2 regions of the Paenibacillus lutimineralis genome follow, and region 2 is predicted to be linked to the other one. Evidence: predicted binding sites of a transcription regulator. Region 2 holds the regulator's gene; the other holds the start of a gene.
What was found. The regulator Rex, encoded in region 2, represses fermentation and respiration genes when NADH is low (regulators of the CRP and FNR family bind a similar motif). The targets are predictions, from matches to a motif close to TTGTGAAATATTTCACAA.

Region 1: EI981_RS16270 (flavocytochrome c) is a predicted target of Rex. The motif match lies at 1,217-1,234, and genes of this name have one in related genera.

What each region holds. Positions count from the first base shown of each region.
Region 1 covers NZ_CP034346.1:3,690,434-3,695,234, reverse strand. Annotated here, with positions in the region: gene EI981_RS16280 (YjjG family noncanonical pyrimidine nucleotidase) at 1-391, shown strand, start outside; gene EI981_RS16275 (DUF6199 family natural product biosynthesis protein) at 400-1,104, opposite strand; gene EI981_RS16270 (flavocytochrome c) at 1,347-3,143, shown strand; gene EI981_RS16265 (DEAD/DEAH box helicase) at 3,321-4,801, opposite strand, start outside.
Region 2 covers NZ_CP034346.1:2,495,468-2,500,268, forward strand. Annotated here, with positions in the region: gene dinG (ATP-dependent DNA helicase DinG) at 1-861, shown strand, start outside; gene EI981_RS10555 (redox-sensing transcriptional repressor Rex) at 895-1,545, shown strand; gene EI981_RS10560 (amidohydrolase) at 1,535-2,833, shown strand; gene EI981_RS10565 (cell wall elongation regulator TseB-like domain-containing protein) at 2,872-3,357, shown strand; gene EI981_RS10570 (hypothetical protein) at 3,631-4,164, shown strand; gene EI981_RS10575 (AAA family ATPase) at 4,157-4,801, shown strand, end outside.

The DNA of each region.
Region 1 (4,801 bases), 1.2 Mb from region 2:
TCAAGCAGAGGAATTGCTCAATAGCCTCAGTAAGCTAGATTGTAAGTTATATGTTGGAACAAACGGTGTAGGAAAGACCCAAAGAAAAAGATTAGAAGATGCCAAGCTGCACGGATATTTTGAACAACTATTTATTTCCGAAGAGATTGGTTATGAAAAACCGAGCCCTTATTTCTTTAACCATATTTTCGATGCTTTGCAGACAAGCCGGACGGAAGAATTCCTAATGATAGGTGATCGATTAACATCGGATATTCAGGGAGCCAATAACGTCGGAATCGATAGCGTGTGGTTTAATCCTAAGGGAAGCATACCTGAACCAGATTTACCTAAAAGCACATATACGGTATCTAGTTTAATGCAAATCATAGATTTATTAGAACGTTCATAAGTCTCAGATCAGAATGCTTGGAGGGCAACCCAGACGGCAAAGGCCATGCAGAAAATTCCGCCAACTTTGCACATGAAATAATAAAAGTCACTAGGTTCAGGGTTGTTCACCCAAAGTCTTTGAGGTGAGAGGTTAAACATAATGTCCTGAAATTTCTCATATCGATAGGCGCACCATCCATAAATGAGTATAGCTAATGCTAGAAAAAGAAATCCAGATGCCCCAGGAGTATCATGATATTCTGGGTAAGAGGCCGTTACAAGCATCGCTGGGGTAAATTCCTCCTCGCCTTCTCGAATGACTCTTTGGTTGTTCACATAAGCGAAGGCCTCGACGACGAAATCGCCATTTTCATCGAAACTCAATAAATAACCGGATTGATCTCTTACTTCGTAATTACGACCGTTCGGATACATTACGTTATACGTTGTATTGTAGTTAGAATTGTATTTCGTTATGTAATATTCCTTGTGATTGATAATTACCGTACGCTCATGACCGTCAATGCTGACCTGAATGGGAGCAGCCGTTTTACTGTGATAAGAGACCTGGTTGCCTTGCTCGCTCGCGAACTTGTACTTGTTCTCGTTGATGTAGAAGATAGGCTCTGTGAAGTAAGGTCTTGACAGTACAGCGACGACAACGGACAGGACTATAACACACGTAAAGAAAATAAAGGTGGGGGACATGATTTTGTTGAGCTTCGCCGCCATATCGATCAACCTCTTCCTTTCAGTTTTATACATTTAATACGCCAAACCGTGAAGTTGGTTGCGATAGGTTGAAATAGATACATGGTCTTCAATTTGTGAACAAAGTATGTGAAAGTGATAACATTCACAAACTGATGTGGAATATTGTGCTATCCTTTGTTTTTGTAGTGCACAGTACTGTAACGCTGCAAGTGAATAACCAACAACTAACAACATGCGAAGACAAGGGGAAAATGCAGAAAATGATGAAGATGAAGAGGATTGGGAGCCTTATTCTTATCCTTAGCTTAGTCGTGATGCTGGCAGCATGCGGAAGCGGGAACAACAAGGGCAAGGAGGCCGATAACGGAGCTGGCCAAAATGGCATCGTCACTTCTATCGGTGAAGGCGATGGTAAACATGGCACGATTAAGGTAGAGGTTACCTTTGAGAACAATGAAATTAAGAATATTAAGGTTCTCGAGCAGAAGGAAAATGAAGTTCTGGCTGAACCTGTATTTAAAGAACTCGGTGATACGATCATCGCCTCCAACAGTGCAGAGGTAGACGCTATCAGCGGTTCAACAGTAACGAGCACGGGTTATATCGACGCAGTTAAAGATGCGATCGCGAAGTCCGGACTGACACTGGTTGCGAAGCAAGCAGCTGGGAAGAGTGAGACAGACGAGCCAGCGGAGCAAACTTACGATGTAGTTATTATCGGGGCTGGTGGCGCTGGATTCAGTGCGGCGCTGGAGGCCAAGCAAGCTGGAGCTTCCGTAGTTCTGCTGGAGAAGATGCCAAGCGTGGGCGGCAACACATTGATCTCTGGTGGTGAGATGAACGCTGCCAACACATGGGTTCAGGAAAAATTAGGAATCAAGGATAGTGTTGATCTGTTCGCTGAAGATACGCTGAAAGGCGGAGACAATGTCGGCGATCCGGAAATGGTTCGCGTACTCGCAGAGAACGCAACGGCTGCCGCAGAATGGTTGAAGAATGATATCAAGGTTAATTTCCTTGAAGATAACTTGTTCCAATTTGGTGGTCACTCTGTGAAGCGTGCGCTTATTCCAGAAGGACATACTGGTGCAGAACTGATTACCAAGCTGAAAACGAAGCTGGACGAAATGAAAATTGATCTAAAAACAAACACGAAGGCTGATAAATTACTCACAGATGATAGCGGCAAAGTGGTCGGTGTTGAAGCTACAGGTGCAAATGGCAATAAGATTACATTCCATGCGAACAAAGGCGTTGTCATCGCATCCGGTGGTTTTGGATCCAACGTTGAGATGAGAAAGCAATACAATCCAGAGTTCGATGAGAAATATATGACTACAGATGCACCGGGTTCGACTGGTGATGGGATCGTAATGGCGCAAGACATTGGCGCAGCCTTGACCAATATGGAGAGCATCCAGACTTATCCGGTTTGTGACCCTGTGACAGGTGTTATTTCACTCGTAGCAGACAGCCGTTTTGATGGAGCGATTCTCGTTAACCAGAGCGGCAAACGCTTTGTTGAAGAGCTGGAACGTCGCGACGTTATTTCTAGAGCGATTTTGGCTCAAGAAGGCGGCTATGCTTATCAATTGTGGAATCAAGAAATCGGAGACATCAGTAAGACGGTAGATGTGCATAAAGACGAATATGATGCGCTCGTTAAGGAAGGCGTTCTGTACAAAGCAGATACCCTGAAAGAAGCAGCCGAATTCTTCAAAATCGATCCGAAGGCGCTGCAGGAAACGATCGATCGCGTCAATAAATTTGCTAAAGCAGGCAATGATGAAGACTTCCACCATCGTCAAGGCTTGCATGATATGAGCAAAGGTCCTTACTACATTGAAAAAGCTGTACCTTCCGTTCACCATACGATGGGCGGGCTTGTCATCAACAAGACAACTCAAGTCATGAATGAGAAAGGTGAGCCGATTCCAGGTTTGTTCGCAGCTGGTGAGGTTACAGGTGTCATTCATGGTACGAACCGTCTAGGCGGCAATGCGATTGCTGATGCCATTACATTCGGACGTATCGCTGGACAAGAAGTAGCTAAATAATAGTTGATTGGGCTGAACCCTTCGAAGGGGCTAACCTAGCTGTTTGATAATAGCGGGCTAGCCCCTTTTTATATTTTAAAAAAACCGTTCCACTCGTTGATGGGAGATTGCTTGACCATCTACAAATGGAACGGTTTTTTATTATTAGAACATCAGTTGTTGTTCAGGGCTTGGCTTCTATCGTCTGCCTCTGCCGCCGCGATTGCCGCCTGACGGATTCTGGCGGCCGCTACCTTGCCTGTTGCCTTGTCCGCTATTGCGTCCGTCAGTACCACGGCGTCCTTGGCGTCCCGAATCCTGACGTTCGCCACGGCTAGCGCGTCCTGGCTCCCGGCCTCCAGGACTAGAACTACGGCTGCTGCGCGAATAGTCGCGTTCGCTTGATCGTCCTGAGCGTCCGGCGTTGGAGCCACGCTCATCTCTCGATTGTCCGCGTTTTGCACTGCGTCCAGCACCATATTCACCCGTACTGGCATTTCTGCCGGAACGTGCGCTATCGGCACCGTTGTTTCTCTTGCGAGAATCTCTAGCTGTCGTAGTCGCGGACCCTTCAATACGTCTCAGTCCTGATTCGGCAAGCTGCCGCTTCGGTATAGTCATCTTAATGCCACGTTCGATCGCTTCCAGGGACCCGCGATCATGGGCCGTTACAAATGTGATCGCCACCCCGGTGTTTCCGGCACGGCCTGTCCGTCCGATGCGGTGAATGTAATATTCGGCATCAGCAGGTATGTCATAGTTGAATACATGTGTCACGCCTTCAATATCAAGCCCACGTGCAGCCATATCGGTAGCGACCAGTATTTGCAGCTTCGCTTCCCGGAATTTCTTCATGACCTGTTCACGCTTCGCTTGCGACAAATCACCATGCAGTTCGTCTGAAGCGTAGCCTTGCTCCTGTAGCTCCTGATTCAATTTGCTGGCCCGCCGTTTGGTACGGCAGAAGACGACTGCAAGATAAGGATGCTGTTGTTCGATGAGGGTACAGAGATCCTTGAATTTAGAGCGGTCTGTGACTTGGACAGCGATCTGCGAAATTTCCGTGAGCGTTATCTGTTGGGTCGGAATTTTCACTTCCTCTGGCTTCTGCATGTAAGCCTGTGCTAGCTGTCGAACCTGGTGTGGCATCGTCGCAGAGAAGAGCAGAGTCTGACGGCGTACAGGGGTTTGCTCCACAATATTCTGGACTTCGGGAAGGAAGCCCATGTGCAGCATTTGATCCGCTTCGTCAAGGACGAGCATTTTCAATTTGCCGAAATGGATCGAGCCGCGCCGCAGATGATCCAGCAATCGGCCAGGTGTAGCGACAACGATATGGATTGCGCCCTCAAGCTTACGCAGCTGCCGTTCCACATCTTGGCCGCCATAAGCGGCAAGAACACGTGCCCCAACCACAGATGCAAGCTTCTTCAGCTCACTAGTAATTTGAATGGCAAGCTCCCGGGTAGGGGTTAGAATCAGCCCCTGAACCTCTGGACTATTCACATTGATACACTCAAGCATCGGCAGAATGAATGCCAGCGTCTTGCCGGTGCCGGTCTGTGCCTCGCCAATAATATCATGTCCGGCTTGTATATAAGGGATCGCTTCCGCCTGGATTGGAGTTGGTGTTGTGATCCCCAGTTCTTGCAATTGCTGTACCAGCTCGGCACGAATGC
Region 2 (4,801 bases):
TTTGCCGTACCGATTGATGTCAGCGCTCAATTAAAGGCATATTTCTTCGATAAGAAGAAGAGTGTAGTTATGACTTCGGCGACATTGACCGTTGATAAATCGTTTCAATATGTCATTGAACAGCTCGGTCTTCAGGAAGCGGCTAATACAGACCGTTTGATGACGGCGATGCTGCCTTCTCCATTCAATTATAGGGAGCAAGCATTAGTGCTCATACCGCGGGATTTCCCGAGTGTTAAGGGCAGCGTAGGCGATGATTATTTTATTCAGACTCTGGTGCGTTCTTTGGCGGATACAGCAATTGCTACCAAGGGGCGGATGCTTGTTCTTTTCACATCCTATCGGATGCTGCGACAAGTATATGACCCATTAAAAGAGCGGCTGTCCGATGAAGGAATCACCGTCATTGGACAGGGTATGGATAGTGGCAGCAGAACGAAGTTGACCCGTCGTTTTCAAGGGCAGCAAGCATCGGTGCTGCTCGGGACGAGCAGCTTCTGGGAAGGCGTAGATATTCCTGGCGAAGCATTGACGAGCCTGGCGATTGTCCGCCTGCCGTTCCAGCCGCCGAATCACCCGCTGGTTGAGGCTAAGAGTGAGCGGCTTCAGAGGGAGAAGAAGAACCCCTTCATGAAGCTGTCGGTGCCTCAGGCGGTTATTCGCTTCAAGCAAGGGTTCGGGCGTCTAGTCCGATCTTCTGCGGATCGAGGAATTGTCGTTGTATATGATACTCGCATCTTGGAATCTTATTATGGCAAATACTTTTTGTATTCTTTACCGGGACCGAAGATGGAGCATATGACATTATCGCAAATGGTTCCACGGATCTCAGAATGGTTAAACGATGACGAAGAGTCGTAATTTCTTCGAAATGCACCTGTAGGGGGAAAATATATGAAATCAGAAAAAATTTCAGATGCGGTTGTACGCAGATTGCCTGTATACTTGCGGTTTCTTAATGAATTAAGCCATCGCGAGGTCTTGACGGTTTCTTCCCAGGAGCTCGGACAGAAGCTGGATCTAAATCCAGCCCAAATCCGCAAAGATCTCGCTTATTTCGGCGACTTTGGTCGGAAGGGGATCGGGTATGACGTCTCATACTTGATCGAGAAAATACGGCAAATTCTGAATTTGGACCAGCAGATTAACGTGGCTCTCGTCGGAGCTGGTAATCTGGGACAAGCCTTGTCCAATTACAATACGTACGTGAAGGATAATATGCGGATTATCGCAGTCTTTGACGCCAACCCGGACAAGATCGGCAAGAAGGTCAAAGACATTACGATTCAGCCGATCGAGGAGCTGGAGCAGACGGTAAGAGACAAGCATATTCAGATCGGAATTATTACGGTACCTGATGTGGAGGCGCAGCGCGTTGCCGACCAGCTTGTTGCCGCAGGTATAGGGGCAATTCTCAACTTTGCGCCCACAATCATCAAGGTTCCTTCTGACGTGCGTATCCATGCGGCAGATTTCACAACAGACCTTATTAGTCTTGCTTATTATTTGCAGAGTGGAAAGGAATTACCGGAAAATGAGTCGTAAATGGTTGATTAAGAATGGTACATTTGCAGTGCTGGACGAGAAAAGTCCGATCGTCCATGGCTATATGCTGATCGAAGGAAATACGATTTCTTATATCGGCGAGGAGCGGCCTGAGGGCGTAGAAGGTGCGGAGACTTATGATGGCAAAGGCCTGCTCTTCATGCCGGGCCTCGTCAATTCACACGGGCATACGGCGATGTCATTGCTGCGTGGTTACGGAGACGATATGGTCCTTCAGGAATGGCTAGAGCAGAAGATGTGGCCGATGGAGGCGAAATTCACTCCTGAGGATGTATATTGGGGTGCTTCTTTATCTGTGCTGGAAATGGTCAAAGGTGGAACTACGACCTTCCTAGATATGTACGATCATATGGATCAAGTGGGTAAGGTTGTTGAGGAATCGGGCATCCGCGGTGTTCTAACACGCGGTGTTATCGGTCTCTGTCCGCCTGAACTGCAGGATCAGAAGCTGGCCGAAGCGATTCGCATTGCTCGTGATTGGCACGGGAAGGCCGAAGGACGGATTACAACAATGATGTCGCCGCATGCTCCGTACACATGCCCGCCGGATTATATTGAGAGGTTTGTGCAGGCAGCGCATGATCTTAATTTGCCATTACACACACATATGTCCGAGACACGAGCGGAGGTCCAACAAAATGTTGACCAGTATGGCGTACGTCCTGTTCAACATCTGCTTAACCTGGGCTTCTTCTCCCGTCCATCTCTGGTAGCTCATGCGGTGCATCTGACCGATGAAGAGATTGAGATTCTTGCCGCCCACAAGGTGGCAATCTCTCATAACCCGGGCAGCAACCTTAAGCTGGCTAGCGGGGTAGCGCGGGTACCGGAGCTTCTGAAAGCAGGCGTTACGGTGTCGCTAGGTACAGATGGCCCAGCGAGCAACAACAATCTCGACATGTTCGAGGAGATCAGGCTGGCCGCTTTAATCCATAAAGGGGTGTCCGGCGATCCGACGGCCGTACCTGCTCTTGAAGCTCTTCGTATGGGAACAGAGTATGGAGCGAAATCGCTCTACTTGAACAATACGGGCAAGTTGGCAGCTGGAATGAAGGCCGACATGATCGCCGTAAATACAGACCAAGCTCACTTCTTGCCGCGGACTGATTATATCTCTCATATCGTCTATTCAGCAGGTCCCAAGGACGTAGAGCATGTATGGGTCGATGGCAAGCAGATTATCCGTCACGGTGAATGTTTGACGCTGGATGAGGAGCGCATTCGTTATGAGGCGCAAACGGCCTTTGAAGGACTTCTCGGTCGGTAAGGTGGGAATTAGAACTCTAACTGGGAAGGAAGAGAAGGTTGAAGAATAGAACCAAATGGATTCTGCTCTCCATTGTGATCCTGCTGATCATCTTCTTTGGCCTTTACCGCTTCTATTTATATATTCAAGAGGATATTTGGCAGGGAGAGAATGCGGCGGTAGCACTGGCCAGACAAGAGACCGGGCTTGTTGAATCGGAAAAGGTGTGGAAGTCGGTCTGGGATGAGGTGTGCTGGGTCGTTCAAGGTAAAAATGCGGACGGCGTAGAGGTCATGGTCTGGCTGCCCGAAGGGAAAGCAGCAGTAGAGAAACCCTTATCCGAAGGGGTATCCGAGCCGGAGATTCGTAGGATTATACAAGATCAGTTGCCTGGAATCAATATTGTTAGATTGACTCCGGGTATATATAACAATCAATATGTATGGCAATTGTTCTATAAAGATAATTCACATTATTATTACCGTTTCTATAGTTTCAGCAATGGTGAGTCGTTATCAGAAATGTTCACATTGCCAAATCGTTAGAACTGAAGACAGATAACAAGTCTTGTTCCAAAAGAAAAGTGAAATCGTAGCATTACTATGCGATCGATGCGCTTTGATTTCTTTTGAACAGGGCTTGTTTTTTTATGTATATAAGAGAGAATAGCCAGGGATGGAAACATTTAATATCTTAGATTTAAAAGGATGTTCACACTTCACTTTCTTCTTGGGTATAAGGTGTGATATACTAAATCCAGTTGTTTTGATAGATTAAAGTATATACAATTTATATATCATACTGAAGGGGGACATCTCGTGAAACTGCGAATTGGAACGATCGCGGCTAGTGTTGCGGTTTCCGCACTGCTATTATTTGGCGGCTGGTATTCTTATCAGCATTGGGTGGTAGAGAGCCCGTTCGAGAAGACAGTGAAGCAATTTGACGGCGTGAACAGCGTCGAATCCGATATAAACCGGCAGCAAGTAGCCTTGAAGCTGGATCTTAAGCCCGGCACCGACCTAGGAGAACTGGTCAAGTATATTCAAGAGGATGGCAAGAAGTGGGTGGGTCAGCGTCAGTTGTCATTTGAGATTAAGGATCAATCGAATCGTGATCTGAACAGAGCATGGAACAAGGTTCTGTTCCCGATTGCCCAAGCGATGGAGAACAAGCAATATACCGATATTAATACAGCGCTTGATCAACTACAGCAGCAGAATAAGTCTATTACAGCGAAGGCTGAAATGGATGATAAGAATGTGTATATAACACTTACAGACGGCAAGGCTAGTAAATTTATAATTCTGCCTCGCGTTCCAGAGCGAATGGGGGCATGGCCTAATGCGTAAGAGAATAACGGAAATGATCATTGGCGTAGTACCCGTACTGCTTATTTTTCTAGCATTTATCGGCGTTAATATATTGCCTTTGGTATTCATCGGCTTGATCGTTGGCGGTTTGTTCATTCTGGCCAAGATGCGCGGCGGAATTGCCGTAGGTGCAGCACAAGATCGTAGACGCAGAAAGAATGGACCGGCAAAGCTGACGTTCGCAGAGATCGGTGGCCAGGAGAGCGCTAAGCAAGAATTGATCGAGGCGCTTGATTTCATGGTCCGTTATGAAGAAATAACGAAATTCGGTATCCGGCCGATCAAAGGCATCCTGCTTACAGGGCCGCCGGGAACGGGGAAGACGCTGCTGGCTAAAGCCGCCGCCCAATACACGAATTCCGTGTTCGTGGCCGCTTCCGGTAGTGAATTTGTTGAAATGTATGTCGGGGTTGGGGCAAGCCGGATCCGCGATTTATTCAAAGATGCGCGTACCCGTGCCGCGAAGGAAAATAAAGAAAGTGCCGTTATCTTCATCGATGAGATTGATGTGATAGGCGGTAAGCGCGAGGGTGGACAGCAGCGTGAATACGATCAGACACTGAACCAACTGTTGACGGAGATGGATGGGATCTATACTTCGGATACACCTCGTATT